3 regions of the Mesobacillus sp. MER 48 genome follow, and region 2 is predicted to be linked to each of the others. Evidence: riboswitches for the same ligand, from Rfam matches in the RefSeq annotation. Region 2 holds a riboswitch; each other region holds the start of a gene.
The links. A riboswitch is a leader RNA that binds a small molecule or an ion and turns the genes downstream of it on or off. The one in region 2 is predicted to bind S-adenosylmethionine.

Region 1 (10,142 bases), 230 kb from region 2:
CTTCAAGTGCAGGATACACTTTTTCATCATCGAGGAAACTGGTCACGATAATGATTTTTGCTTCCGGCCACTGCTCAATGATCTGCCTTGTCGCTTCGATGCCATCCATTTCCTTCATGACCAGATCCATCAAGATGATATCCGGCCGCAGTTCGAGTGCCATATCGACTCCCGCCTTGCCGTTATCCGCTTCGCCGATTACCTCGATATCCGGCTGGGCTGATAAATACGATGAGACACCGATCCGAACCATTTCATGATCATCTACAAACACTACTTTAATCATTCTTCCTCACCTGCCGCCACTAATATTGGAACTTTGACCTCAAGCCTGGTCCCTTTATTTTCAACACTTACAATCTTCAATGTCCCGCCGATTTCCCCCGCACGTTCGTGCATGTTTTGAAGCCCGTATGATCCCGCTTTCGCTTCTTCAACATTAAAGCCTATTCCGTCATCAACCACTCTCAATATGACTTTACCATCACGATGGATCAGCAGAACTTCCAGCTGATCCGCCTTTGCATGGCGCAGCGTATTCGAGATTGACTCCTGCAAAATCCGGAACAGATGGTCTTCGACACCCTTATCAAGCGGAAACGGCTCGACCTTCCAGTTGATATTCATGGTAACTTTTTGTCTTAATTCGAGCAGCAGTTCCTCAATCCCTTCCTGCAGGCTCTTCCCTTTCAACGCGACCGGCCGAAGATGCAGAAGCAACGCCCTCATTTCAAGCTGTGATTGGTGGATCATTTCCTCCACCATCTTCAGCTGCTTCGCTTCCCGTTCCTCCGCCGGCCCCTTCGTTTCATTGATCGCCGACATCAGCATTGAGGCCGCAAACAACTGCTGGCTCACCGAGTCATGCAGCTCCCTTGCAAGCCTGTTCCGCTCCTGGGAAATGATTTCCTGGATCCGCGATTCCTGCTCCTCCGCTTTTTCGGTTGCGAGCCTTTGTGATAGCATAGCTTTTTCTGAGATTTGTTTATACAGTTTGCTGACACGTTTCGAGATTGATGCGATTTCTGCGTATGCCTGGTTTGCTTCTATTTCAGGCTGCTGCCCTTCCTCAAGCTGGAAGAGCCAGCTGTCCACCGTCTTGAATTGCCTACGCCAGTATATGCCTGAAGCCAGGCCGAACGCGATTCCAAGCACAACGCTGATGCTGAAAGTGAAGATAACAAACGGAATGTCCATTAGCTCACGGTTCCATAGATCGGAAAAGCGAGCTGCCGGGAAAGCCAGCCAATAGGACAGTGTCAGCGCGATAAACGATATGATTCCAAGGGTGAGTCCCCATAAAATCTGGCGCGTGGCAGTTGTCATATGCGTTTCACCTCGATATTCCCGACGATCATCGAGGTGAAGATTTTTACCTTTTGCCCAGCCTCTTCGTAACCAGGGGTCTGCACGTACAGACTTTGGTTCAGCACCCTGCCTTCCTGGTGTCCGAAAACTTCGGCGGAGCCAACAATCGATGAATGGCGGAGAGTGACTTCCACATCATATGGCACGTATACCTTTACATTTCCGATGATATTCCGGATGAAAATCACCGTCTCGCCTTTTGGCAGCACCGTCATGCTCAAGTCGATCACGCTGTCGCCAATTCCGGTCTGGATGTTGACATCATCCCACTCATATACATGTGAAGGTGTTTCCTGATGTCCAAACAAGCGATTTTTAAAAAGCGGCGGTTTCTCAATCACCATTTCCTTGCTGACTTCCTTTTCAGGCTTCTGTAAAACTGGCGTAATCAATTCAGGCTTCTTTTTTGATTGGATATACTGATATACCAGATAGATCAGTACCGCCAACAGGAAAAACCTGAAGGTCATCATGCTGAAAACGCTGCTCAGGAAAAAGAATAATCCCGCCCAGAACAGCACCTTTCCTGATTTTTTCGGCATTAAAGAGCGTCCAAAGTAAATCATCGCTCCACTTGCCAGAAGGGAGAAAATCAGCCCTTCGTTGAAAAAAGAAACTTCCAGCAAAAGGAGGATCACTCCGGTAATCACAATCCAGCTGACATAATCATTTTTCATCTTGTTCAACACGGTGTTTTCCCCCTTCCTTTTTAAATATTTGGGATTAAGTTTACTGTGGAATGAAGTTGAAGTTCAATAGAGGTGATATCCAAAAGGCGCAGCTGCCTGCGCCTTTATAGAATACCATGTTTTGCCTATTAAATAGTATGGGTTTCTTTATTTTCGAACTCTTTTTCGAGCTGGGCAATCCTTGCGTCAATCGTATTACGGTGATAGTTGCTGTTCACCTTTTCTTCTAATTGATCAAGATAGGCTTCCATATCCGTGAACCTAGAATAGGCTTTGTCGGAGCCATCGCTGTGGTCAAGCACCTGGTCCATCCGGTAATTGGCACGAGTAACATTCTCACGGCCCATCAATTCGAGTCGTCGGATGTGCATATCCTTCAATTTATGCTTCATGTCTTCATATTTATGTTCGAGCTCCACCTGCTGCTTGCCTGCATTTTCCATCGCTTCCTTCAGTCGGGCTGAGCGTTCTTCATATTGAACCTGTTCCCTGCTGGCAAACTCCTGAAGTTCCGCTTCCCCCGCTCTCATCGCGATTTCCGTCTGATGTCTCCGTTTGTCTGCCATTTCAATTGCCTGCTGGTATTCCCGGGCAAACTGTTCCTTAAGCTGGCCCTGGCGTTCAAGCAGCTTCGCGACCTTTTCAGTCTCCGCTTCACATTCACGAAGATACTGGTTCAACAGTGCAATCGGGTTCTTTCTTTCCTTCTGGTCAAGTGCCTCATGAAGATCTGCCATTACAGTGTTTTTGATTCTTGTTAATAGATTAGCCATTTACAATCTCTCCTTTTTTTTCGCATATAGTAGTGTTTCAGCAGCCTAGTTGTTTTTCATTTCTGCCCATTGCTTCTCGAAGTTGACAAATGGATCGTTTGCTTCTTTCATTGCTACTTCTTTTTTGTCCCAGTTCTTGTATACAAGGTAAAGGACGTAAGCTGCTGCGATTCCCAGGATTGCTGGCACATTTGAAGCTGCAGCCATCAAGATGATGAACCCGGCTATTCCCCAGCCGATTTTTCCGGCTGTCGAGTGAGCCTTTAAAAATTGCTTTACGACAAAGTAAAGCACCAGCAAGCTCACGCCGAGACCCACAAGCGGACCAAGGTTTGACATCAGTACCATTGCAGCGATGAAGCCGGCAAACAGTAAACCAAATTTTTTCATGTTCAATTCCTCCTTATCTCTTATGTACTCATCTTACCTTTGCCGTAAAAAATCCATAACGTGCCTGAGCTTGATTTTCAGGTAGGTCCTGAGGCTTAGCACCATACCGGACCGGTCGTCACTCTTGCGTTTTCCTCTCATAAAAATACCCCGGTGACAGCTTCACCGGGGTATTTCTTCCGTTCCTTATTTTGTGATGAACATCTGAGTCCAATAGTGTCCATAATCCCCGCCTGCAGCATGCCCGACACCAATGTGGGTGTATGCAGGGCTAAGGATATTTTTGCGATGTCCAGGGCTGTTCATCCATGATTGGACTACTTCGTGGGGGGTCCTCTGCCCCGCTGCTATATTTTCAGCCGCGCTCCTGTGGTTGACTCCAAAATTCCTCATCATGGTGAATGGACTGCCGTATGTAGGGCTTGTATGGGAAAAGTAACTTTTATCTCTCATTTCTGCAGATTTGTAACGCGCAACCCTTGAAAGCTGCCAGTCAGCTGCCACTGGCTTAAGTCCATTCTTCGCCCGCTCGTGGTTCGTCAACTGGATGACCTGGCTTTCAATACTCTTTGCGGCGCTTAAATTAGGGATATTGACTCGCTGGCCAGGATAAATCAATCTAGGATTCTTGAATTGCTGGTTAGCACCGATAAGTTCCGAAAGGCCAACCTTGAACCTGACCGAAATTTTCCATAAAGAGTCCCCATTCTGAACCGTATAGACTTGTTGCGCGAATGATGCGGTCGGAAAAGCCATACTCATTAAAACAAGGGCCAATATTATTTTTTTTACCATCTTCACTCCTCCTCAACTGATAGGATGAGAAGATTTGATAAAAATATACAGTTGAATATTGAACTAACAAGAAAACATCACTTTAACAATGCATATAGTTTTATCAAGGGAGGAATGAGGATTATGGGATATCTATGGGTTATGACGATCGGTTATGTCATTTGTCTCGGCCTGCTTGGCGGTACTTTAATGTTTTTCATTACCTCTGCTTTTGATTTCGATGATGCAAGCCGGATTGATTTACTGGATACTAAAGAGAAAGAATAGCAAAAGCTGGCTGCTAAATTGATGCAGCCAGCTTTTATCGTTTGAACATCCCGGAATCATAAATTGTTATTTTCAGAGACGATAAAAAAAGCTGCCAATGGCAGCCTTTTCTATCGATTAAAAATCACGAGTGTTGTCAAAACGAGTGTTAGCCGGGTTGTCCGATGTTAGAGGTGCATCAACCGGGTTGGTGGTTCTTGTTCCGTCCAAACCAGTGGTTGTTGTACCATCATTCAGGCCGACTCTGTTCTCTTCACGCTCGACGACTACAAGGATTTTGCCTTCTTTTACATAGCCTTCGTAACGTTCTGCTTCATCTTCCGGAATACCCATTCCGATTAATGCTCCGGCCAATCCGCCGGCACCTGCGCCTACTGCAGCACCAGTAAGTGTCGCAGCAATCGGGCCTGCAGCTACGATTGGGCCGATTCCAGGAATCGCTAGTGCTCCGATGCCTGCCAGTAATCCTGTAAGGCCGCCTAATATGCCGCCTGTTGCCGCACCTGCAGCAAGACCTTCCTCAGTCTTTGTACCGGTTGCTTCGTTGACGTGATCAATCTCATCGTCGTTTTTACTAATAACAGAGATATCGTCGGTATTGTACCCTTGCCTCTTCAGGTCCTCTACGGCCTGGATTGCGTCTTGCTCGTTATCATATACTCCAACAAGATGTTTTTCATGTTCAAACATAATAAAAGCCTCCTTTAGACGAGTAGTCCTTTTAAAGATACCCGCATACAGGAGGTGTAAACCTGATGTCGAAGGATTATTGGCTGTGGGTATAGACGGATACGGTCCTGTTCAAGGAAGAAGAAACTTGTGTCAGGTTCTCAGCCGTCAAGGTCAATTCCCTGACCGTCTCTCCCTGATTTTCAAACCCTGCTGCCATTTCGGCAATCCCGGCTGCATTTGTTTGTAAAATGACATTCGTTTCACTATTCATCGTCAACAATTTATCTGTCTGCTGATTCAAATCTGCAGTGTACTGGCTGATGGTGCCAATTTCCTTCTGGATGGACAGAATCCCATCCCGCATCTCATTATATTGCATTTCAACATTGCCGAATAACTTGCTACCCTTTTGGACTTCCATGCTTCCGCCTGACATAACATCCACCATCTGTTTAATGTCACTGCGGACAACCTCGATCGTTTCCTGGATTTGCCGGGATGCATGAAGCGATTGCTCAGCCAATAATCGCACTTCATCGGCCACGACAGCAAAACCCTTCCCCTGTTCCCCTGCGCGTGCAGCTTCGATAGCCGCGTTCAATGCCAGCAGATTCGTTTGGTTGGCAATTCCAGAAATGATACTGACGATCTCTTCGATTTTATTCGTCTTTTCAGCCAGTGATTCAGCATCCCGGGCAGCCTGCCTCGTAATCTGATCCATCCGTCCCACCTGTGTGCTCGTTTCACTGATGAACGTCTGGCCTTGTTCACTTTTAACAGCATTGGTCGTGGACATTGTCTCAATCCGATTCGATAGTTCAGCAATCTCGCTGATTCTTTGCACCATATTATCAACAATATCACTCAGCACTGCCGAATGGCCCTGCTGCTGTTCAGCACCTGCAGAGACTTGAAGAATGGAAGCTTTTATTCTCTCGCTTTCATTTTCATGGACCTGTGAATTCTCGAATAGCTTTCTTGCAGAGTCGTGCAAAACCCGGGTATTGTCCTGGCATTGGGCTACGAGCAGCCTTAATTGACTGATCATCGCATCAAAATGGGAGGTCAGCTTCCCAATCTCATCTTTTGAATCACTGGCCAGTTCCACTGCCAGATCACCCTGAACAATTCTCTGTGTCGCTTGTGTGAGGCGATCGATGGGCTTGAATACCCTTCTGAATAAAATAATGATGAAAACAAGGCACCCTATTGAAATAAGTGAACCCGCAATGGCTGTCGAATACATACTCCTGGATACCAGTTCGGCTGGATCAGAGTCTACTTTGAATGAATTCAGCAAGTAAAAATTGTATAACGTCGAAATGGCATAAACAAAGAATAACAAGCCAAAAAAAGCAAACACCTTTGTTTTCAACGAAAGGTCCCGCATACTATCCACTCCTGTAAAATCCCCAGCGCGAACACTGGGGATGAATGATCTTTCTATCATAATATCGGCATTTCCAGAAAATTTTCCATCCTATTCAACAGCTTTAGCCAGCGCAGCTTCAAATTGTGAAACGATATCCTCTCCGTGCTCAATTCCGACCGAAATCCTCACCAGACGATAAGTGATGCCAAGTTCTTCCTGCGCCTCAGGAGGGAGTGCGCGATGGGAGGTTTTCAGCGGATGGGAGACGGTGGTTTCGACGCCCGCAAGTGTCGGAACGATTTTTACCCAGCCAAGCGATTTGAAAAACTGGGCAGGATCCACATGCTCCGCCAGCTCAATTGATACGATAGCCCCAAATCCTTGTTCAGCTTCTGCGAATGGATAGTATACCTTTGCGATATTCTTATTTTCCCGAAGACTTTCGGCAAGCAATCTGGCATTCTCCGATTGTGCTTTCATTCTCAAGGCAAGCGTCTTCAAGCCTCTGCAGGTCAGCCACGCTTCAAATGGACTCAGATTCGCCCCAAGGTTGACGATTCTCGCGCGTGCTTCGGCAATCAGTTCTTTCCTGCCAACAATGACGCCTGAAGTGACATCGCTATGCCCGCCAATATATTTTGTCGCACTGTGGACAACCAGATCGGCACCGCCTTCATATGGACGCACATGGAGCGGAGTGGCAAACGTATTATCAACTAATACAACGAGTTTTTTAATCTTTGCCAGCTCGATGACTTCATCCAGCTTTTCAACGCGAAGCAGCGGATTCGTGATCGACTCTGTGTATAGAAGCTTTGTATTATGCTTGATGGCGTTTGTGACATTGCCCAAATCCGAGAACGGCACGAACGTTGTTTCAATCCCGAAGCGCTCAAGCTCTGCTTTTAGCATATGGAAGCTACCTCCATACACATCGTCCGCCGCAACAATATGGTCCCCACTCTTCACAACTGCCAGGACACCTGCCAAAATTGCAGCCAATCCAGATGAAGCCGCCACACCATCCTCTGCATGCTCAAGAGCCGCTACCGCTTGCCCGAGTTCATCCGTATTCGGATTGCCGACCCTGGAGTACAAATAATTGCCCTCACCCTGATAAAAACCCTCCAATTCATCAAGATCATTGAAGGTAAAAGCTGAAGTCTGGTAAATCGGTGTTGCCTTGCTTTTAATACCCTGCTGCTTAGTATGTACAGAGTGAAGCACTTCCGTTTCAAATCTGTTGTTCGTCATTTCATCCACCTGCTTTTAAAAAATATAAAAACCTCTCCAAATAAGGAGAGGTTCCAATTGCTAAGCCTCTCTTATCTTCAGAAATCGTTCTTCAGGAATTAGCACCTTTCAATGAAAAAAGAAGGTTGCCGGGCTTCGCAGGGCCTGTCCCTCCGCCGCTCTGGATAAGAGTTATTGATTTAAAATCATTAATATTAGCAGAAGTATATCAATATCGCTGTAAATTCGTCAATGAACGATTTTCTAAAGATTTGTGAAGTCAATCTTCTGGATCACTGTCAAGCAAATCCCATGGTGTGATGACACCGATTGGCTTTCCGTGGCGGTCGCCTGTTTCCGTGATAATGACCGCCTGGAGCTTCTTGCCCCTCGTGTGGTAACGCTCGAATAATTCCTCAATATGGTATAAAGATGCTTCCTCATCCACAAACGTCACGAAATAATTTTTCCCCTTGGTCAGCAATTCTTTCACCCGCACATCTTCAAAGTGAACGACACTGTCGGAAAAATGCTTCGCCATCCACTGGATGATCTCTGTTGAAGTCAGCAGTGCAACATATTTATCATCCTTGTCATAGACCGGGAATCTCGTAAAATCAAACTTGTTGATGACCTTAAGCACATCTTTTAGATAAGCATCCTCATAATAATAAAACACGGGACTGGTCGCGATTGATAATGCCGTCTGCGGCTTCTCGAACTCCTTCGCGATTTCCTCAATCCGCTCGACTACCTCGATATGCGGCTCGGCAATATAATAATCCGCATTCACCCGTTCGTGGACAATCGCATTCCGCAGCTTGGCAAACTGATGCAGTTCACTTTTATACTTGCGGACCAATGAATGATTCTTATAGCCAGAGTACAGCAGCTCGACAAACGCATCGCTGTCCGTCCCCTTCACCATTTCCTTCAGCGCTTTATGGATCCGGTTAAAAGCCGTTTCAAACTTGCCGGATTGTTCTTTATGCTTTACCTCTTGATTTTCTGAAGACGCCTGAGAAGCAGAAGCTTTTTGCGATTTTTCAATGCCTGTGTTTTGGTTTTTTGCTTTGTCACTGATTTGATTTATGGCTTTTGTGCTGTTCTGATTCGTTGTTTTTACGTTACTTTTGTTTGTCTTTTTGCTGTTGTTTTGATCCGTTGTTTTACCGTTTTCTTGAGTTGTTGCTTTACCGTTGTTCTGTTTTGTTGTTTTAGCGTTATCTTGGGTAGTTGCTTTGCCGTTGTTCTGTTTTGTTGTTTTAGTGTTATCTTGAGTCGTTATTTTGCTGTTTCTCTTTTTTGATGGTTTACCATTATTCTGATCGATTACTTTGCTTCTATCCTGCTTTGTTATTTTGCTGGAATCTTTTTTCGGCAGATCGTCAACGTTCTCTTCGGCACGCTTGAGGCGGTTATCGTCAACTGCCGGTCTTGGATTGGTTCGAAGATATGAATTGTTGCCGGTTTTCTTATTCTTGTTTCTATTGTGTTGATTTTTCCTTTTTTTCGACGTTGTCTGTTGCTTATTGGATCTATGTTTAACCTGAATTTCGTTAGCCAAAATGGTCCCTCCGTTGTTTCGAATCACTTCCCTACTCATTACCCCAAAACACGCATTTACTAATCATGGATATATAATGTTGAATTTCCAGATGACTTTTAAGTTTGATACAATAAGTATAGTACATACAATGCAATTAGAAAGTAGATTTTTATAGAAAAGGGTTTGATATTTAGTGGCAGCAACAAAGAAAAAAAGAGTCATAAAAGAGGTCACACAGCTTGTGACAATTACAATCGGGGCGATTATCGCTGCATTCGGGCTTGATATGTTCCTCGTCCCCAACGCCATCCTTGACGGAGGTGTCATCGGCCTTTCGATTATTGCAGCGGAATTGACCAACGTCTCGATGAGTATTTTCCTGATCCTGTTCAATCTGCCTTTCCTTTATATCGGATATAAGAGAATGGGCATGAAATTCACGCTTCGGACGCTGTACGGTGTCATTATTTTATCCGTAACGACAGCGTATTTCCATCACTTCGACCGGGTGACGGATGATTTATTTTTGGCCACCATCATCGGCGCCGTCATCCTCGGAACCGGTGTCGGCCTCGTCATCCGCGCTGGCGGGGCGCTTGACGGCACCGAAATCATCGCGATCCTTGTCAGCAAGAAGCGCACCGTGTCCGTTGGGCAGATCGTCATGATCATGAACTTGTTCATCTTCCTTTTGGCCGCCTTGCTCGTGTTCAGTTGGGAAACAGCCATGTACTCGATCATCACCTATTTTATCGCCTTTAAGATGATTGACGTCGTCGTTGAGGGTATGGAAGAGTTAAAATCGGTCACAATCATTTCCGATGTCCCGGAAGAAATCGCCGAAGCCCTGCTGAAGCAATTAGGACGCGGCATGACCTATATCCAGGGCCAGGGCGTTTTTTCAAGCGAACCAAAGAAAATCATCTATACGATCGTCAGCCGGATTGAATTGTCCACCCTGCGCTCGGTGGTTGATGATATCGATCCGAACGCGCTTGTCGCAATCGAGAATGTGGCCGATGTATCAGGGAGTA
Region 2 (10,142 bases):
TCCGGAATGGGCCCGCTTCGACTTCGTACTCGGCCAGAATCCCGGCCCCGAGCTCTTCGCCCACTTCGTTCAAAGCCTGAACGTTTTGGCCTTCTAACGTCCGGAGCTTCGCTTTCATCAGGAAAGCTTTCCACTCTTCCCAATTTTTAATTAAGAAGGCCTTTTCTCCATTCTCCAGGTAGCCGAGCTGGCAGCCTCTTTCATCAATGGCATCTTCATTCCCGTAGCTTAACTCCATGACGATATCCCGCAAAAATTGGAATTCATCCAGGTCCAGATGGGGATCGATGTGGAATTCCACTTCATTTCCTGTTCCCTTGATAGTGGCAAGTGTTTTAGTGTTCATAATCACAGTTTGGTTTTTTATATGTTCCGATGCAATATGGTCGCTGGGAGTGCCCATTATTTTTAAAGTCAGCATAAGAATCTCCTTTTCGGTCGTCTTGTACCTTTCATTATAATGATTTTGCCCTATGAGCGGTGTGACAAACTTCATTTAATCCCCAGAAAGATAAATTATAGTACGAAAGATATATAAGTCCCTTATAATCCGACAGGAACTGCCAAATTACTGGATGTTTTATTAAAAAAATTACATATTTTTCAGGTCTTGTTGCACAACTGAAAGCTTACTGAAATATGGAATGAAAAATAGTTTGATAGAATACAATGATAAGGTTTGAGTGCAAGCCGCAAAAGGGAAAAAGAATAGTTATCTAAAACAATTTTTCATGCCTGAAGGAGTCTGAGGGCTCTTTTTATGGATTGATATTATCGAGAGGTCGGAGGAAAGTCATGACATTTGAAGAGCAATTAATCAATAAGTCGTATTTTGAAACCTATATGGATTCAGGTAACAGGACACACCCAGTCCAGGTACTTGGAGAGCTCTATCTTGCCGAGCAGAAGAATGATATGCCTGACTTGGCAAACATCCGTTTTGCGCAGGGGGAGGTCTATTTTCACCATAAAGACTATGAAGCTGCGATTTTTAAATGGGAAAACATCACGAATGAGCTGGAGCCCTGGGCAAAAAAGAACATGGGGGATGCGTTCCTGGAGCTTGGCCTGCTGACATCGGCGGAAGAGCTGTTCCTTTCGATTGAGACAGAAAGCGATGTACTGAAAATCGAGAGCGGCCTGCAGCTATTATCACTTTATATAGAGCAGGGAAAGCTCGATCAAGCAGTTGCTGTCATCAAAAAAGCTGTAGCACTTGATCCGGATTATCCAGGTGTGACCGAAATCGCCCGTTCGTTTTTCGAGGAGCAAAATGACTGGGGAAATGCGGTCGAGCTTGCTGTCAATGAGGGAATCCGGACTGGTTCGGCAAAATGGTTTGATATCTTGACCCAGTATGTTGAACAGGGACGCACCGCCCAGTTCGCCCCTGACTATTTTAACGAGGCATTATCCGTGTTATTCCAGGTGGACAGAAGCCGGTTTGAACAGCTCGCTGTATCCTTATGGCAAAGCTACCGGAACGAAAGCACCTACATGGCATGGTTAAGGGAATTCAATCAATTATTCAGCGGGATGGACGGAAACAGGAGAGATGGCTGGACAGAGCTTTCAGCGGTCTATCAGGAAAGCTATTTCGAATTGATTAATGGAGACATGCTGATCAAGGAAATATCACCGCTGATCCCGGAATTGCTGACCAACTGGCTGAAAATAACAAGCCCGGTGAACAGCCTTGTCGCAGCGTCATCCATCATTGCCTGGAATGAGGTATTTCCAGGATCGATTACGGCTTCGGCGATACATGATGCAGAGACATTAGTCCTGAACTCGAATGAGTACCATGATGGCTATAAGGATAGCATGATGTTGTTCGAGTCGATCATCAAATGGGCAGAAGAGCATGGGATTGAGGTTGGCAACAAGATTAAGTGGATGGTCGAGGAGTTACACGAGTCCAATATCCATAATATGCTGGTCGCCGGCGTGTCAGGCAATGGAAAGTCTTCCTTCGTCAACACGATCGTGGGCGAAAAATTGCTTACTGTTCCGACTGCAGCGGTCATCCGTTTCATGGATCAGGAAAACCCGGCAGCCCATGAAATAACTGATACGGAAATAAGACAGATCACGGATGTTGAGGACTTCAAGGAGGCAGCAGGTGTCAGCCGCAAGAATCATAAGAATGAAACCATCATTGATTTCAAGGCAGACTTCCCATTCCTGCGCGATCATGACCTGGCGTTGATTGATACTCCGGGGGTCAACCGAAATAACTATGATAGGCATCCGCTCTATAATTACTTGAGATTTGCCGATAGTCTGCTGTTCGTTCTTAATGCGAGTGATCCTTTTACGGAAAAAGAAAGGGATATACTCGGGAAAATATCAGAGTTTTTCCCGGATCTGAACATTCACTTCCTGTTGAATAAGATTGATGTGATATACGGACAGCAGGAAGCGACGGAAGTTTTCGACCAGACATGGGCAGAGGTCAGCCAATACTATCCGGATGCAAAAATGTTCGCCTTCTCATCCAATTACGATAATGCCCAGCAGCTGAAGGATTTCTCCAATTTTATTAAAACAACTAGAAACGCAGTCGACCTTGACCAGGAACGCACTGCGAAACTGCAGTTCTTTGTCAGACGAGCGATCACGTATTTGCTCGATAAGCGGGTTGAAATTGAAAATAACCATATGGAGTCCATCAGTTGGAATGAAGAAATGGTCAGCAAGCTGAATGGTGCCATCAATCAGTTAGGCGATATTGAAGAGGAAAAGTCACGCTCTATCCAGAAGTCATTCCGTAAAATCAAGGATGAAACGCGTGCGGAAATCATCGAGAAGGTTCCAGAATTGCTGCGCAGCTGCTCTGACTTGGTGACGGAGGATAGTGATTTTGGTAAAATCCATTCGGAAATGGACCAGGAAATGAACAAGCGAATCGAAGAATATCTGGAAAAAACAGTATTGCCAAAGTTCCATTCCGATTTGAATGACTGGATCCAATTTTCGAAAGATGAGTTTGACCAGAGCCAGAATTATCTGGACGAAATGGCAGAGGGATTTAACTCGATGTACGGAGAAGAACGGATCAGCCTTGACTGTGACTTCAGGGTACTCGATGACTGGCGCCGTGACGGGGATCGAATGACGAATGGGGTACACTATGAGAAGGCTAACATCATGAATCGTTCGACCCCTCAAGCCTTTTTCCTGAAAAGCGCAGGAAAGCTGCTTGGCGTGCTGCCGCAAAACAATACGATGCTTTATAACAGGTATAAATCCTATCTGGAGACAGAGGATTATTATGAAATTGGCGTAACCATCGCCAAGAAATTCCTGCAGCAATTCGAGATCTTCGAGAAATCGATTGAACGCGATGTGAACTTGTTCTTCAAACAGCCTTTCATTGTTCTAGAAGAATCTGTAGAAGAAGCTAAGAACGAAATCGAACACGGTAAAAATGAATTGGAAAAATTGAGAGTCAACCCGGAATTGTACCGCGATCCATTGACGCTTTATGAAGTGAAACTTCGTCAGTCTGAATGGATGACCGCAGCGGGCAGAGGTTGATTTTGAAAAGAAGATTCCCGGATTTGGGGGTCTTCTTTTTTTTGAGACGCTTTTCTAGGAATATAAATTTAATTTTCATAATAGTATTGACAATATGATTACAGGAGTTTAAAGTAAAGTTTATCAATTTGCCAGATTAATTTAATAACGAAATTCTCTTATCAAGAGTGGCAGAGGGACTGGCCCTATGACGCCCGGCAACCGTTCCATCAGGAATTGGTGCTAAATCCTGCAAAACGATATGTTTTGGAAGATAAGAGAGGAATCTGACCTTTTCATCATTTTGCGTTCGAAACCTCTCTTTTCTGGAGAGGTTTTTTTATTTGGGTTAGCTGAGCAGACACATTAAGGGGGAAATGCAGATGAAAAGAGTTGGATTTAAAAAGGTGTTTTTAACGGCGGTGGCTTCAGCATTGCTGCTGACGGGCTGCGGCGGTGGAGAAACGAAGACGGCAAGCGGTCCTATTGAGGGAGTTCCGGAGCGTTTTGCAAAAGGTGAGGAAGTCAAAATCAAAGTCATCCGCAAGATTGGCGGAGATGATCATACTGCGCAGTTTTTAGCCGGAGCGAAGGCAGAAGGGGAGGCGCTTGGCTTCAAGGTGGACGTTTTCACCGCTAACGGAGATACAGCAAAATTCCATGACGCCATCAACCAGGGGCTGCAGCAGGACTATGATGGATTCATCATTTCCCACGGAGATGATGCCGCAACGGTTAATGATGTGAAAAAATTGACGGATAAGGGCAAAAGTGTCGTGACATTCGATTCAAATCCCGATCTGGCGCAGGTTGAAGGAGTCACACTTACTTCCCAGGATGACGAAGCACTGGCAACCCAGGCACTCGACCAGCTTGTGAAGGACCAAAATGGTGAAGCGAATATCGTTTACCTTTGGGTCGATGGCTTCCCGCCGATGGTCAGAAGAAATAAAGTTTACCAGGAAACGCTGAAGGCAAACCCTGGAATCAAAGAGGTTGAGAGATTTGGAGTTGCCGCAGCCGATACAAGTGTACAAACGCAGAATGCAGTTGCAGCGATGTTAAACAAACATCCAAAAGGGGAAATTGACTCAATTTTCGCGACATGGGATGCATTTGCGATTGGCGCAGCTCGTGCCATTAAGGAAGCTGGCCGCGATGAAATCAAGATTTACGGAATTGATGTTTCCAATGCTGACCTTCAGGAAATCCAGGGAGAAGGCAGCCCATGGAAATACACAGCAGCCGTTGATCCGAAGCTGATTGGTGAGGTGAATATGAGATTGCTGGCGAAAAAGCTGGCTGGCGAAGAAACACCTGCAGCTTATGACCTTGAAGCCTCACTGATATCACAGGAAGAGCTTCAGCAGTCAAAAAATTCAGTTAACATGGCCAACCTCGCAGAAATCATCGACGAATGGGGCAAATCGGATGCATTTTTAGAAGATTGGATGAAAAAATTGAAGGATCACTATAAGAAATAACCATTGAAAGGGTTGTCTGATAAGTTTTATAACGACTTTTTTAGCGACTTTTTCGATTATATAGCGAGTTTTCCAATTATATAGCGACTTTTTCGATTATATAGCGAGTTTTCCAATTATATAGCGACTTTATCGATTATATAGCGAGTTTTCCGATTATATAGCGAGTTTTTCAGTTATATAGCGAGATTCTAATTTTTATAGCGAACTAGAAATTCTGTGCGATTTTTTCCAGTTAAGAGAAACAAGACAGACACTCTCAAACAAAAGAGAGTGTCTGCTTTGCAGAATGGAAGGGAGGGGGAACACGGATGATACTTGAAATGAAAAACATCAGTATTGAGTTTCCCGGCGTAAGGGCGCTGAACGGTGTGGATTTCAATACGGAAACTGGCAGGATCCACGCATTGATCGGCGCGAACGGCGCAGGCAAGTCTACATTGATGAAGGTGCTTTCCGGCGCGCATGATCATTACACGGGAGAAATCCAGTTTGATGGCGAGTATGCGGAAATTAGGAAGCCAGCACATGCGCAAAAGCTCGGAATCCAGACAGTCTACCAGGAGGTCGATACAGCCATCATCCCGTCGCTTACAGTGGGCGAGAATATCATGCTCAATCAAACGGTTCAGAATTTGGACAACAGGCACTGGATGAATTGGAAGCAGTTGTTTCAGCAGGCAGAAGACATTCTTAAAGGCATGAACCTTAAGCTGCCTGTTAAAAAGCTTGCCGGGGAACTGACGCTCGCGGAAAAACAGCTTGTTTTGATTGCTCGCGCGATTTCAAGCAATTGCTCATTTCTGATCCTTGACGAACCAACCGCTCCGCTCAGCCATATCGAAACATCGGAACTGTTCCGGATTGTCCGCGATTTGGCTAGAAGGAATGTAGGGATCATTTTCATTTCCCACCGGATGCCGGAAATCTTTGAATTATGCGATGAGCTTACGATCATGAGGAATGGCGAGTTCATTGCAAAGAGGGAAACTGCGGAAGTAGATCCACCGCAGGTGATTGAATATATGCTTGGGCGGCGGATGGAAGATCAGTTTCCGGCAAGATCCAATACATTCGGTAATCAATTGCTTGAAGTGGCAGGCCTATCGGATGGGGATAAAGTAAGAAACACTTCATTCCATGTAAATGCAGGGGAGATTGTCGGGATTGCCGGCCTGGTCGGTGCCGGGAAGACGGAGCTGTGCAAAGCGCTTTTTGGCGCGTCACAAACCGTAAGCGGTACAGTGAGGCTTAATGGAAAAGAACTCAAACTGACGAGCCCGCATGCGGCAGTAAAAAGCGGAATGGCGCTGGTTCCGGAAGAGCGCCGTAAGGAAGGTGTCCTGGTAGCAGAATCGGTCAGCTCCAATCTGACAGCCGTCAGCTTAAAAAAGTTCTCCAAACTATTTGGTTTTATCGACCGGCGTTCTGAAAAGAACACAGCGCAGGAATACATAAAAGCTCTCGGCATCAAGACTCCATCAGAGTCGGCCAAAGTTGAAAACTTATCTGGAGGGAACCAGCAGAAGGTGGCGATTGGCAGATGGCTGCTTGCCGATGCCGATGTGTATATTTTTGACGAGCCGACAAAGGGTGTCGATGTTGGCGCGAAAAGAGATATTTTTGAGCTGATTGCGAAACTGGCAGCTGAGGGGAAGGGAATCATCTATGCTTCCTCAGAACTGTCAGAGATCGTCGGCATCACGGATCGGGTTTACGTGCTCTATGATGGTGAACCGGTCAAGGAACTCGAAACCGCCGAAACAACGGAAGAAGAACTATTATTTTATTCAACAGGAGGCAGATAGGATGGAAGCCAAACTCCCATTGCAGCAGGAAACGCCGCCGAAAAAGGCATTTGAGCTGTTCCAGTTCCTTTACAAATACGGGACGATCTTGACGATCTTTGTGCTGATCGCTGTCTTCGCGGCTGCGAACCCAAGTTTTATCTACGGCGATAATGTCATCAATATCTTAAGATCGATCTCCATCGTTACGATCATCGCGATCGGCATCACCATTTCCCTTACGGTGGATGGCTTTGATTTATCGGTCGGTTCTGTGGCCTCGTTATCAAATGCGGTTGTCATCTCGATGTTCGTCTGGTTTTCGCAGAACACCCTGATTGCCGTTTTATCCGCGATCGCGGCAGCCTTGATTGTGGGTGCACTTAATTCGCTGATGATCGTCAAGCTGAAGATTCCGGACATGCTGATGACACTTGCGATGATGTTCATTATCCAGGGAACGGCGCTGACGTATACAAAGGGCGCGACGGTCTCGGAAAACATGATCCTGCCAGATGGCAGTTTTTCAACAGGGGCAATCAGTCCATTTTTTGCAAAAATAGGGCAGGTTCCGTGGATTATTCTAATCATGGCTGTTGCCGTGATCATCGTCCATATTTTTCTGACCTATACAAAGCATGGCCGCTATATGTATGTCATCGGAGGGAACAAGGAAGCGGCGAGACTTTCAGGCATTCCGGTCAACCGCTATAAAACAGCTGCCTATCTGCTTTCGGCCCTATTCGCGGCAATTGGCGGAATCGTTCTGGCATCCCGTGTCATGACCGCAGAAATCAATGCGGGTTCGCCGTATTTAATGGATGCCGTGGCCGCTGCCTTTATCGGCTTTTCCGTCCTCGGGGCCGGCAAGCCAAACGCATTCGGAACCTTCATCGGGGCAGTGCTGATCGGCATTTTGCAAAATGGCCTTGTGATGATGTCCGTGCCATATTATGCGATGGATATCGTGAAGGGAACCGTGCTGGCCTTTGCCCTGGGAATCACGTATTATAAGCAGAAGCATTGATCGGCAAGTGAAAAAGCCGGATTTGGCAGCTACCCAAATCCGGCTTTTCCTTTTGTCAAACACTCATTCTTCAAAAAACGGCAAGTTCGCATAGTAATACATCCAGCCCATCATGATTCCGCCGCCGATCAGGTTGCCAATCGTCACCGGGATCAGATTATGGATCACACCCGCAAAGGTGACAGACTGAGGATCGTCGAGAACCATACTGATCGCAAAGGTACACATATTGGCGATGCTGTGCTCATACCCCGAAATGAAGAAGCAGTACACGAAAAACACCATAGCGAACATTTTTGCGCCGTCGCCCTTCATCGACATTGGCAGAAAGAAGGCCAGGCAGACGAGCCAGTTACAGAGAATCCCCCTGAAAAATAGCTCTGAGGTTGGCGCGAGTGTCTTTTTTTCAGCGACGCTCAATAAGAATCCATTCACTGAATGATCATCAAACAATCCCGTTGTGTAGATCAAAAAAGCAAACGCAGCGGCGCCGATGATATTGCCGATATAGCTGAAAATCCACATCCTTGTCACCTGCAGCCATGCCATCTTTTTCCTCAGTGCCACAAACGTATAGTAGAAGGTATTCCCTGTGAACAGGTCACCACCACCGTATGCAATCAGGATGATCGCAGCACCGAAGGTAATGGCAGCTATAGGGTAGGCAAAGGGCGAGTGTTCCATATAAAATGGATTCCCTGTCTTGAACGCAACAATTACTCCAAAGCCAATGAACATCGACGCCAAAGCCGCCCTTGCGAGATAGCGAATTTTGCTCTGCCTGAAAATCTTATGCTTTTTCAGGGCAAGTTTCTCAACCTCTTGCAGCGCTTGTACCTCCAAATTAAAACCACCTGTCATCAGTATGTAATAAGAGTATTCTGCCTCAAACTTACTCTCCTATGTAAATACTTCCCTGATTGCCGGGTGAAAAACAGTGCACTATGAAAAAAAGACTGAATCCGTTAGATCCAGTCTTTTTCCATATTAAAAAGTATCCCTTACGTATTGCGGATTCCGCTGCATCGAAGCGAACAGGACGAGTCCGCTTACAAGCAGAAGACCGCTCGTAAGGACGAACACCGACGTGAAACCAAGGTAACCCGAAAGGAAGCCGCCGAGCACAGGGCCGATGATGTTCCCGAAGAAGCGGAGACTTGTGTTATAGCCAAGCACTTCGCCCTGCATTGCGACCGGAGCTTCCTGCCTGATATAGGCAACCCTTACAGGGATGATGCCTCCGATTGTGATTCCTAGCATGAACCGGATCAGGACGAGCTGCCAGATATTCGTGACAAAGCCGCCTGGCAGATAGATGATCGCTGATAAAAACAGGAGGAGGACAAGGATTTTTATATAGCCAATTCTGTCTGCAATCTGTCCCCATTTCCGGGCCATCAGCAGATTGCCGAGACCAGCTGCCGAAAAGGCAATGCCAGAATAGAATGCCAGGTTTTCATGGCCATGCAGCTCACCGACATACAGGGAGAGGATAGGCTGGATGCTGAAATGGGCAATCTGCACGAGCATGGACATGAGCAGGACATTGACCATGATTGGATTTTTGAAGATATGCTGAAGCACTTCTTTGCGGCTGTAATTTGTTTTGCTGCCCTTTTTTATATCAATTCTATATTCCATGATCAGGAAAACAAGCAATCCGGACAGGATGATAAAGGCAGATGTTGATTGGAAGGTTGTCGCATAGCCTAAAGAGTCGGCCAGGACACCGCCGATCATCGGGCCAAGCAATGATCCTGTTATACTGCCTGTTTGCAGGGTTCCCAGTACTTTTCCGGCCTGTTCCTTTGGCGTCTGTGTTGAAACGAGTGCCTGTGATACCGGAATGAAGCCTGAAAACAAGCCCATGAACATTCTAAGTAAAAATAGCTGCCACACCGAGGAAGCAAAACCGAGCAGGAAGACAGATAATCCCATACCAAAGGCCATGAAAATCAGGATTCTCTTACGTCCGAATCGGTCTCCCAGCCTTCCGATGATGGGAGAGAAGAGAAAAGCTGTAACGAATGTGATGCTGAATGTAAGACCTGACCAGTTCTGGACATATGTTTCCGAAAAATCTCCAAACGACTCAATGTATAAGGATAGGAAAGGCATTACCATTGTCATACTGCCTGCGATGAAGAAATTGGCGAACCACATGATCATCAGGTTACGTTTCGCCTTTTGCTGCTGGGTCATACCATCAACACTTCTTTCTCAGTACGAATATTTCGCTTTTCTAAATATTATACCAAAATTTTGCTGTATTGAAAACCAATACAGCAAGCAAAGGCGGGTTTCTCGGATTAGCGGACCCACTCA
Region 3 (10,142 bases), on a different contig from region 2:
GGTCGCAGAACGACCAAAGCTGCGCCCGAAAAGTGATGGCTTCAGCAATCATGGTCACAGAACCAGTCAAAGCTGCGTCCGAAAAGTGACGGCTTCCGTAATCTTGGTCGCAGAACGACCAGAGCTGCGCCCGAAAAGTGATGGCTTCCGCAATTAGGGTCGCAGAACAGTCGAAGGTGTGCCCGAAAATCGGTGACTTCAAGAATGACGGACGCATTAAATGAGATTTCTTCTTACCATCCAATCTCACTGAGCGGCACAAAGGTAGGGAGGGTGTTTCCTTTGTATTCTTTTTCGATGAATTCCTTTGTGTCATCCTGCTGGTAAAGTTCAGCTAATTTTTTCAAAGCTTCATTGTCCTTATCTTCTTCGCGGACAGCAATGATATTGATATATGGAGTGGCAGTGGCACTTTCAAGGAAGATGGCATCCTTCTTTGGTGTTAGTCCTGCATCAACCGCGATTCCGTTGTTGATGATCGATGCGGCTACATCCGGCAATACCCTTGGTGTCTGGCCGGCAACCAGCGGCACAAGTTCAAGATTCTTTGGATTTTCAACGATTTTATCGAGGGCGCCAATTCCGTCGAAGCCTTCCTCAAGCTTGATGAGCCCAGCTTCCTGGAGTAAAAGAAGTCCTCTTCCCATATTTGTCGCTTCATTTGCAAGAGCAATCTTCCCGCCTTCAGGAATGTCTTTCACTTCTTTATATTTTTCAGAGTAAATACCCATTGGAGCAATCATTGTGGTTGCGATTGGAACAAGGTCAAGATTATGTTCTTTGATGAAAGCGTCAAAATAAGAAACGGTTTGGAATGAGTTTGCATCCAATTCGCCTTCTGCAAGCGCAAGGTTCGGCTGGACATAGTCCGAGAAAGTGACGATTTCGACGTCAATTCCTTCTTTTTCTGCCTTTTTGGCGACAAAATCCCATACACGGTGATCTGTTCCGCTGACGCCAAGCTTTACTTTGACAGTCTCTCCGCCTTTCGCTGATGATGAGGAGCTCGAGCATGCTGTGCTGATTAATGCCAGACTAAGTACGATCAATGCTAGTAAAAGTTTTTTCATTTTTGATTCCTCCTGTTATCTTCTTCTGATTTTTTTAGCTGAAATATTTCCAAGGGATTGGAGCCCCTGTACCATGACTATCAAAATACCAACGGTGATGAACATTGTCTGGGTATCAAACCGCTGGTATCCGTATGTAATCGCGAGGTCGCCCAAGCCGCCTCCTCCGATTGCTCCGGCCATTGCCGATGCACCGATCAATCCGACCGTTGCAATCGTGAAAGCAAGAATGAGTGAACTCATAGCTTCTGGAAGAATGAATTTGAATACAATCTGCCATGGAGTGGCACCCATTGATTCAGCGGCTTCGATAACTCCTGGATCCACTTCCAACAAAGAATTCTCTACCAATCTTGCAATATACGGTCCTGCATAAAAGACAAGCGGGACGACGGCAGCGGCCGTACCAATTGATGTGCCGACAATCAGCCGGGTCAGCGGAATGATTGCGACCAGCAGGATGATGAATGGCACTGATCGGAATACGTTGATGACACTGTTAAGTACATTGAAGACAGGTGCATTTTCTAGCAAATGGCCTTTTCTCGTCACGACAAGCGCAATTCCAAGGGGAACTCCAAGGACTGCCGAAAACAGCAGGGAGAACGCGACCATTTGCAGTGTTTCAATTAATGCCTGGATGATTTGTTCTGAATTAACTAGCATGTGCGGTCACTTCCTTTATGTTGACTTTTTGCTGATTGATAAAATTAAGAGCCCTTAAAATTTCTTTATCACTTCCCTGGAACTCGACAATCAGGTTGCCGAATGGAATTCCCTGAAGCTCGGTGATATTTCCAAACAGAACATTGACATGGATATCAAAATTCTTTGACAGCTGTGACAGCAGCGGCTCGCCTGCTGACTCACCGACGAAGTTGATCCTAAATACCTTTTGAAGCCCCGAATGTCCTTTGATGATTCTGCGGACGGAATCTGGAATATTGTCATTCATGATGGTGCTGACAAAATTTCTGGCTGTTACTGTTTTGGGAGCTGAAAAAACTTCAAATACTGAGCCTTCCTCAATGATTTTACCTTCCTCGATGACCGCCACCCGGTCACAGATTTCCCTGATGACAGACATTTCGTGGGTAATGATTAATATCGTGATGTTGTACTCCTTGTTGATTTTTTTCAAAAGCTGAAGAATCGAACTTGTAGTCTGCGGATCCAGGGCCGAAGTTGCTTCATCACAAAGCAGGATCTTTGGCTGGGTTGCCAGCGCACGGGCAATGCCGATTCGCTGTTTTTGTCCGCCTGAAAGCTGGTCCGGATAATTGTCCGCCTTATCAGCGAGACCTACAAAGTCGAGGAGCTGATAAACCCGCTCTTTGATTTTCGCCTTCGGAACCTTACCGAGGACAAGCGGCATTGCGACATTTTCAAATACGGTCTTGGAGTTCAAAAGATTGAAATGCTGGAACACCATCCCGATATTCCTTTTAACCTCACGGACTTCTTTAAGTGAAAGGGAAGTCATGTCGCAGCCATCGACAATCACCCGGCCGGATGTCGGGCGTTCCAACAGATTCACACAGCGGATCAGTGAACTTTTTCCTGCTCCGCTAAAACCAATGACCCCAAATATCTCTCCTTCTTTGATTTCCAGATCAATTCCATTAAGTGCCGGTACCTTTTTCCCGCGGCTTTCATAAACTTTCTCCACTTGTTCAAATGTAATCAACAGTCTTCCTCCTTTGTAGATTGAAAAGCGCAAGCGCCTTGTTCAGCCCCGACAAGCGCTGGAGGGCCGACCGGTGAAGTCGTTCTTTGACTTCATTGGGCGGACCGAAGCGACTCGAGGGGCTAGGCGCTGTAGCTAGACACTAATTTAATACAAAAGTTTATAGTTTCTTAAAAAAGAAAAAAACCTCTTCCAGGAAACAGGAAGAGGCATGCCGCAACGAATGCAGGACAAGATCTCTTCTTATCTCCCAAGCTATTGCTTGCTGGATTTGGCACAGTCCTCAATGTGAGTCCGCTGCCGAGGCTTCATAGGGCCAGTCCCTCCGCCTCTCTTGATAAGAAAGTCTCGATATTAATTTGTAGATGGGGATTATTGGAAAATAAAAAGTCCCCTTCAGAAAGAAGAGGACATGAATTAAAAAGTCGGCCTCTTCTTATCTGTCAAGCTCACGCTTGCTGGATTTGGCACAGTCCTCCATAGGAGTCCGCTGCCGAGGTGTCATAGGGCCAGTCCCTCAACCTCTCTTGATAAGAAGTAACGAATATTGAGTTGTAAATCTTGTTTATTACTTTACTGCGTCACAGATAATGTGTCAATCATTTTGTGGGAATTTTTTTAGAAACACGAAAAATAGGAATTTAGTATTAAATGGCAGAGAGCCGATAAAAATACAAAAACCCCTGCATCGGCAAGGGGTTCAAGTGGAATTTTATCTGGTAATAACGATAGGTCCATTTTTAGTGAGGATGATTGTATGCTCACATTGTGCAACAAAGCTGTTTTCCGTGACATAAGTCCACTCATCATGTTCGTATTGGAAAACTTCTTCCTCACCAGTGGAGATGAATGGCTCAAAAGCGATGACCATTCCTTCTTTCAATAGCTCGTCATCCCATGGCTCATTATAGTTGTAGATGTGATCGGGAGCTTCATGGATGGTCCGCCCGATTCCATGTCCTGTAAGGTTTTTAATTACATTAAGTCCGTTTTTCCGCGCAGTCGCCATAACCGCCTTGCCCAGTCCGCTTTTCTTCGATCCGGGTTTCGCCTTTTTCAAGCCTGCTTCAAAAGCCTCAACAGCTGTTTCGCATATCTTCGTTAAAATCGGATCACCTTGGCCAACGACAAAGGAGATTCCTGTATCGGCAAAATAACCATTTTTTGATCCGGAAACATCGATATTAACGATATCACCTTCTTTAATGACGCGGCTCCCTGGAATCCCGTGTGCTACTTCTTCATTCACACTGATGCAGGTGTATCCTGGGAAATTGTATTCGCCTTTCGGAGCAGAAATCGCTCCATTTTCTTCAAACATGGCGCCTGCTAGCTCGTCGAGTTCCTTTGTGGTAATTCCGGGCACTGTCTTTTGCACCAATTCCTCCCGAATCATGCCGACAATCCTGCCAATTTCTTTTAATCCGTTAAAATCTTCTTCTGTTTTTGCAATCATGATTTAATTCCCTTCCATGTATGAACTATTTTATTAGCGTATCCCTTTTTTTCGTGAAAATCCATTCATCTGGCTCAGTGCCTTCAGATAAAAAATAAATAGGATTGGAATTACGTATTGAATGTAGTAATCTTGATAAAACAAACTTAGCGCCGTCTGATTTATGCAGAACAAGATATATTCACCACTTCATTATCCATATAATACATTAAAATGAGTTACATTTGATTACAGAGCAAGTCTTAGGAGGAAAAAAGATGCTTGATTTTTTCATGGGATTCCATCCGGTTGTCCAGGCGCTGATTGGGACTTTGTTTACCTGGGGAATGACTGCTTTGGGCGCTGCTTTAGTATTTACAACGAAAAATCCAAACCAAAAGTTTTTGGATAGTATGATGGGTCTCGCGGCAGGAGTTATGATTGCTGCAAGTTTCTGGTCACTACTTGCTCCTGCGATTGAAATGGGTGAGGGAGGAAGCCTGCCGAGCTGGATGCCTGCTGCGACTGGTTTTCTTTTAGGCGGGTTGTTCTTAATGGTCGTAGATAAATTGATGCCCCATTTACATCCTAATTTATCAATGGAAAAAGCTGAGGGAATCCATCCCGAAAAGAAAAGACGAAGTACTTTGATGGTCTTGGCCATTACCTTGCACAACATCCCCGAAGGTCTCGCGGTCGGAGTGGCTTTCGGAGCTGCAGCTGCAGGCTTTCCTTCGGCTTCGCTTATGGGCGCGATTGCGCTTGCAATAGGAATCGGTATCCAGAACTTCCCGGAAGGTGTCGCAGTATCGATGCCACTTCGGCAAGTAGGAATGTCAAGAAAGAAAAGCTTCATGTACGGCCAGTTTTCAGGCATGGTCGAACCAGTTGCCGCAATGATTGGAGCAGCCGCTGTCATGTTCATCCAGCCACTTCTGCCGTATGCGCTAAGCTTTGCAGCCGGAGCGATGATTTTCGTGGTAGCCGAAGAAGTAATCCCTGGATCCCAGGAAAACGGCAACAGCGATTTGGCATCATTAAGCCTCATGTTTGGATTCGCCATCATGATGATCCTCGACGTGGCATTAGGATAAAAACTGGATAAAAAGCTGAGAAAACTGTGCACCGGACTGAACCATTAGTCTGGTGCACAGTTTTTTTATATTAAGGACAACTTAAAATCTTCTCCTCCCGAAAAAATGAAAACGATAACAATGTGATGGTATCAATATTTTGGCCGATTTTTCCAAAACTAAAAAATTGGTACCATAAGCAAAATTCGATGGCTTATAAATGTAAGCCCTTTTTTTTATGATGAAGATACAAGAAAGACAAAGCAGCCAAGGTGGTGAAGAAATGGAAGTCAAGATAGAACAGCCAGTCGAACAACAAGTTACTGACACCATTATCGAAAAGGCAACAAAAAAAGAAAAATACCAAAAAATCAAAAAGACAATCATTTCACAAAAGTATTTGCAGACGATGGCGCTTCTGGGTGTAGTATGGATGTTCATCTTTAACTATATCCCAATGTATGGGCTGATCATCGCGTTCAAGGAATATAGCATCATCAAGACGATTTCGGAGGCACCATGGGTTGGATTGATGCAGTTTAAGGAATTCCTGCAGGATGAGAATTTCTGGATTGTCCTCAAAAATACCCTGGGAATCAGCTTGATTAAATTGATTATCGGTTTCCCGCTCCCAATCATTTTTGCTCTTTTGCTTAATGAACTAACATCTATGAAGCTAAAGAAAGCGGTTCAGACAATTTCTTACTTGCCGCATTTTATTTCATGGGTTGTACTTGGAGGCATCTTGACTACATGGCTGGCGGATATCGGTGTCATCAATGATATTTTGCTAGGTTTAGGGTTGATCAGTGAACGGACGAATTTCCTGGCTGAGCCGGATAACTTCTGGGCGATTGTCATTCTCTCGGATATTTGGAAAGAACTTGGATGGTCAGCAATCATCTATCTGGCAGCTATTGCTGGTGTATCTCCGGAACTATACGAATCATCCACAATTGATGGAGCAAACCGGTTCCAAAAAATGTGGCATGTCACATTGCCGTCAATTCGCCCAACCATCACAATCTTGTTCATTCTTGCTGTAAGCGGTGTCCTGAATTCAAACTTCGATCAGATCTTGATTTTGCGAAACTCATTGAATGAGAGCGCCAGTAACGTTATTGATATTTACGTCTATCAGATGGGTCTGCAAAATGCCCGCTACTCATACGCAACAGCAGTTGGTTTATTGAAAGCGATCATCGCCTTCATCCTGCTCCTGTCTGCGAACAAGATTACGAAGAAACTGAATGGAACATCTTTATTCTAAGGGGGTGAGGTTGTGTTTAAGCTTTTTAAACGGAACCGGCGAACAACAAGCGAATATATCTTCGACAACGTTAACATTCTCATTATGCTCTTTATCTGCGGCATCACGGTCTACCCAATCTGGTATGTTCTCGTCAACTCACTGAATGATGGTGTCGATGCCATGCGAGGCGGTATCTACTGGTGGCCGCGTGAGTTCACTTTTGCAAACTATAAGGCTGTTTTTGAAACACCTGGCATTGTTACATCATTTGGTGTGACCATTGCCAAAACGGTTATCGGCACAATCACCCATGTATTTTTTACAGCGATGGTTGCTTATGCCATTTCGAGACGAGACCTTTACGGCAGGAACTTCTACATGCTGGTCGGTGTCATCACGATGTTTTTCAGCGGCGGATTGATTCCCTACTTCCTGTTGATCAGGGACCTTGGGTTGTTTGATAACTTCCTAGTGTATATCATTCCGACAATGTTCAACTTCTTCCATCTGATCATCTTTGTTTCCTTCTTCAGGGAATTGCCAACTTCTCTTGAGGAAGCAGCAAAAATAGATGGGGCAAATGACTTTATGATTTTTATCAAAGTAATCATCCCGCTGTCAATGCCTGTTATCGCTACCATCGCACTGTTCCAGGGTGTCTACCAGTGGAATGACTATTTTGCCGGAGTCATCTTTGTGAATAACCCTGACCTGCAGCCAATCCAGACTTATTTATACAAGGTTGTTGCTGAGTCAAGTTCAAATCAGATGATGACGAATGCAGCGGGCTCGATTGCAACGAAGACAGTAACCTCTCAGTCAATCAAACTGGCAACAATGGTTGTAACGACGCTTCCGATCATGCTGGTCTATCCATTCCTGCAGAAATACTTTGTAAAAGGAATGCTGATTGGATCAGTAAAAGGTTGATTCTATTAACAATGATTTAAATTTTTCTTCTTAGAAGAAATTTAAATAATACCCGGCTTCATTATTAATTGAGTACTGCTTTTTCATGAAAGATACCCCTTATGATCTTGGGAAAGGCTGGTTTTTTGAAAAAAGCCTTTCCCGCTTTTTCAAAGCAGTGTACATTGAATAATGTGGCCCAAAAAAAACAAACAAGAGAGAGGGTCAAAAAATGAGGAGAAAATTTCTTTCCAAAGGCTTTTCACTAATGCTTGTTCTATCTTTGGTTTTGGCATTGTTTTCAGGTTGTTCCAACAAGGCAAATGAAAACGCTTCCGATGAAAAGGACACAGACAAACCAAAAGCAACAGTCAATGCACCTGGATGGCAGTCCAACAAGGAACCGATTACTTTTGATTGGTATGTGAACTTTTCCTGGTTCGCACATAAATGGGGCGACGATGTTGTTTCAAAGTATGTAACAGATAAAACTGGTGTTTCTGTCAACTTCATTTCACCAGCAGGCAACGAAGCTGAGAAAATGAACACGATGATTGCATCAGGCAAGCTTCCTGATTTCATCACGATCGGCTGGTGGGAAGATGCTGTCAAGAAGATGATCGAAGGCGAGCTTGTCCTTCCATTGAATGAACTTGCTGACCAGTATGATCCGTATTTCTTTAAGGTAGCAGATGGAGCAAAGATTGAATGGTATAAGCAGGAAGATGGCAATACTTACGGTTATCCAAATGCTTCTTCATCACCAAAAGATTTTGACAAATATAAAGACCTTAAGCCATCAAACCAGACATTTCTTGTAAGAAAAGATATGTATGAAGCAATCGGCAGCCCTGATATGAGCACGCCTGAAGGATTCTTGAAGGCGCTTGAAGCTGCCAAAGAAAAATTCCCTGAAGTGAACGGCGCACCGCTGATTCCTTTCGGCTTAAATGAATTTACGGATGTAGGAAACACTTCCCTTGAAGGCTATTTGCAAAACTTCCTTAACATCCCGATGGAAAAAGACGGAAAGGTTTATGACCGCAGCCAGGATCCAGAGTATCTTGCATGGTTAAAAACTTTTAGAGAAGCAAATGACAAAGGGCTTCTTGCTAAGGACATCTTCATTGATAAGCGTCCGCAAATGGAAGAAAAGATCTCACAAGGCAGATACTTCGCAATGCTTTATCAGCGAAGTGACCTTGCAGCACAACAACACGCATTGTATGCTAAAGATCCTAACTCCGTATATATTGCAGTAGACGGACCTGCTAACTCAAATGGAGACGCACCTGCTTTGGCTGGTGACAGCATCTCAGGATGGACAGTGACTCTGATTTCCAAAGATGTAAAAGATAAAGAAAGAGCAATTCAATTCCTGACTTACCTGATCAGCGAAGAAGGACAAATGGACCTTTATATGGGTAAAGAGGGCGAAACATATGATATGGCAAACGGTAAGCCTGAATTCAAACCGGAAGTATTGGATCTGCTGAATAAGGACCGCGCAGCTTTTGACCAGCAGTATGGTGCTTCATTCAAGTACTGGATGCTTATGGATACAAACATGAGCCTCGCATGGGCACCGCCAGCTTCTGAACCATTCAAGCAAATGGAAGACTGGACAAAAGGAAAAACAGTCAGCTATGCAGAGTTTGATGGCATCAGCCCAACTGGAACTTCCACAGAAGGTGTCGCAGCAAGCAAGATCGCACAAGAATGGGGTAAAACACTTCCTAAGCTTCTGCTTGCTAAATCCGATAAAGAGTTCGATAAACTCTACAACGACTTCCTGAAGAAACGTGATTCTTTCGGCTATGAAAAAGTGGAAAAGTATCAGCAGGAAGTATATGAAAACAATAAGAAAAAACTTGATGCAGCAAATTAAGTAACATTCGGAAAGACTGTTCCTTTTAGAATTAATTTTCTTGAAGGGACAGTCTATTCCTGCTTTTACGTTGGGCGTGCGTGAATCCTGTTAGACTTCAAAATATTGAAACACTTTTTCACGCTACTTTTAATACTTAAGATGTATCATTTGAATGTGGATAAATGTTGGGTGTGATTAAAGTGGACTTTCATAAAAAAATTAAAGAGGCAGCGACCTGGTTTGACCGCCTTTCCCTGCAACAAAAGCTAATTGCCTTATATATCATCATTATCATTATTCCGATTATCATTTTTATCTCCATCTATTCCAGTAACGTATATGACAGGGCGATAACCGAAATCAGCATCAAGAGTGAAAATGCTTTGGAAATTGAAAAAATCCACATTAAAAACAATATAGAATCCATGAGAAGGACGGCCCAGATGGTCGTTTCAGATATGGAATTCATTGATTTCGTTAAAAGCCGAAATGAAGCGAACGTCGACCAGTTAATAGATTTCAGGATGAACGAGCTTTCGAATGTCACCAGGCTGCAGGCAAATAACCCTGCCATAGAAAATATCCGCCTTTATACGACCAATCCATATGTAACCGAGATGTGGCCGATTCTCTTCAAGGAAGAACGGATCATGCAAAAGCCATGGAGAGATGAAGTCATCAACAGGAATGGCATGGAGGTATGGTGGTTTGACCAGCAGACAGAGGATGTTCTGGAACGGCTGCCATCACAAAACACGGCGAAAATTTCTTTGTTGCGGGAACTGGATTATCCAAAGGACGAACATTTAGGGATCATCGAAATCAATATGTTCCTGAAAAACTTTT

Region 1: it holds a riboswitch for S-adenosylmethionine, as region 2 does, so the genes downstream of both, M3593_RS15205 (trans-sulfuration enzyme family protein) here and M3593_RS16330 (sugar ABC transporter substrate-binding protein) in region 2, are expected to answer to the same signal.
Region 3: it holds a riboswitch for S-adenosylmethionine, as region 2 does, so the genes downstream of both, M3593_RS18890 (methionine ABC transporter ATP-binding protein) here and M3593_RS16330 (sugar ABC transporter substrate-binding protein) in region 2, are expected to answer to the same signal.

The regions. Positions count from the first base shown of each region.
Region 1 covers NZ_JAMAUR010000004.1:79,020-89,161, reverse strand. Annotated here, with positions in the region: gene M3593_RS15250 (response regulator transcription factor) at 1-286, opposite strand, end outside; gene M3593_RS15245 (sensor histidine kinase) at 283-1,326, opposite strand; gene liaF (cell wall-active antibiotics response protein LiaF) at 1,323-2,057, opposite strand; gene M3593_RS15235 (PspA/IM30 family protein) at 2,186-2,830, opposite strand; gene M3593_RS15230 (lmo0954 family membrane protein) at 2,876-3,220, opposite strand; gene safA (SafA/ExsA family spore coat assembly protein) at 3,407-4,015, opposite strand; gene M3593_RS15220 (hypothetical protein) at 4,139-4,282, shown strand; gene M3593_RS15215 (YflT domain-containing protein) at 4,400-4,972, opposite strand; gene M3593_RS15210 (methyl-accepting chemotaxis protein) at 5,049-6,344, opposite strand; gene M3593_RS15205 (trans-sulfuration enzyme family protein) at 6,435-7,580, opposite strand; SAM riboswitch class I at 7,649-7,751, opposite strand; gene M3593_RS15200 (CBS domain-containing protein) at 7,840-9,126, opposite strand; gene M3593_RS15195 (YitT family protein) at 9,302-10,142, shown strand, end outside.
Region 2 covers NZ_JAMAUR010000004.1:304,706-314,847, forward strand. Annotated here, with positions in the region: gene M3593_RS16320 (hypothetical protein) at 1-496, opposite strand, end outside; gene M3593_RS16325 (dynamin family protein) at 796-3,540, shown strand; SAM riboswitch class I at 3,696-3,800, shown strand; gene M3593_RS16330 (sugar ABC transporter substrate-binding protein) at 3,903-5,003, shown strand; gene M3593_RS16335 (sugar ABC transporter ATP-binding protein) at 5,315-6,811, shown strand; gene M3593_RS16340 (ABC transporter permease) at 6,813-7,817, shown strand; gene M3593_RS16345 (formate/nitrite transporter family protein) at 7,881-8,660, opposite strand; gene M3593_RS16350 (MFS transporter) at 8,805-10,019, opposite strand; gene M3593_RS16355 (VOC family protein) at 10,127-10,142, opposite strand, start outside.
Region 3 covers NZ_JAMAUR010000006.1:146,955-157,096, forward strand. Annotated here, with positions in the region: gene M3593_RS18875 (hypothetical protein) at 1-157, shown strand, start outside; gene M3593_RS18880 (MetQ/NlpA family ABC transporter substrate-binding protein) at 234-1,070, opposite strand; gene M3593_RS18885 (methionine ABC transporter permease) at 1,086-1,736, opposite strand; gene M3593_RS18890 (methionine ABC transporter ATP-binding protein) at 1,726-2,757, opposite strand; SAM riboswitch class I at 2,998-3,101, opposite strand; SAM riboswitch class I at 3,191-3,294, opposite strand; gene map (type I methionyl aminopeptidase) at 3,470-4,213, opposite strand; gene M3593_RS18900 (ZIP family metal transporter) at 4,471-5,286, shown strand; gene M3593_RS18905 (ABC transporter permease) at 5,549-6,535, shown strand; gene M3593_RS18910 (carbohydrate ABC transporter permease) at 6,620-7,447, shown strand; gene M3593_RS18915 (type 2 periplasmic-binding domain-containing protein) at 7,659-9,314, shown strand; gene M3593_RS24300 (sensor histidine kinase) at 9,497-10,142, shown strand, end outside.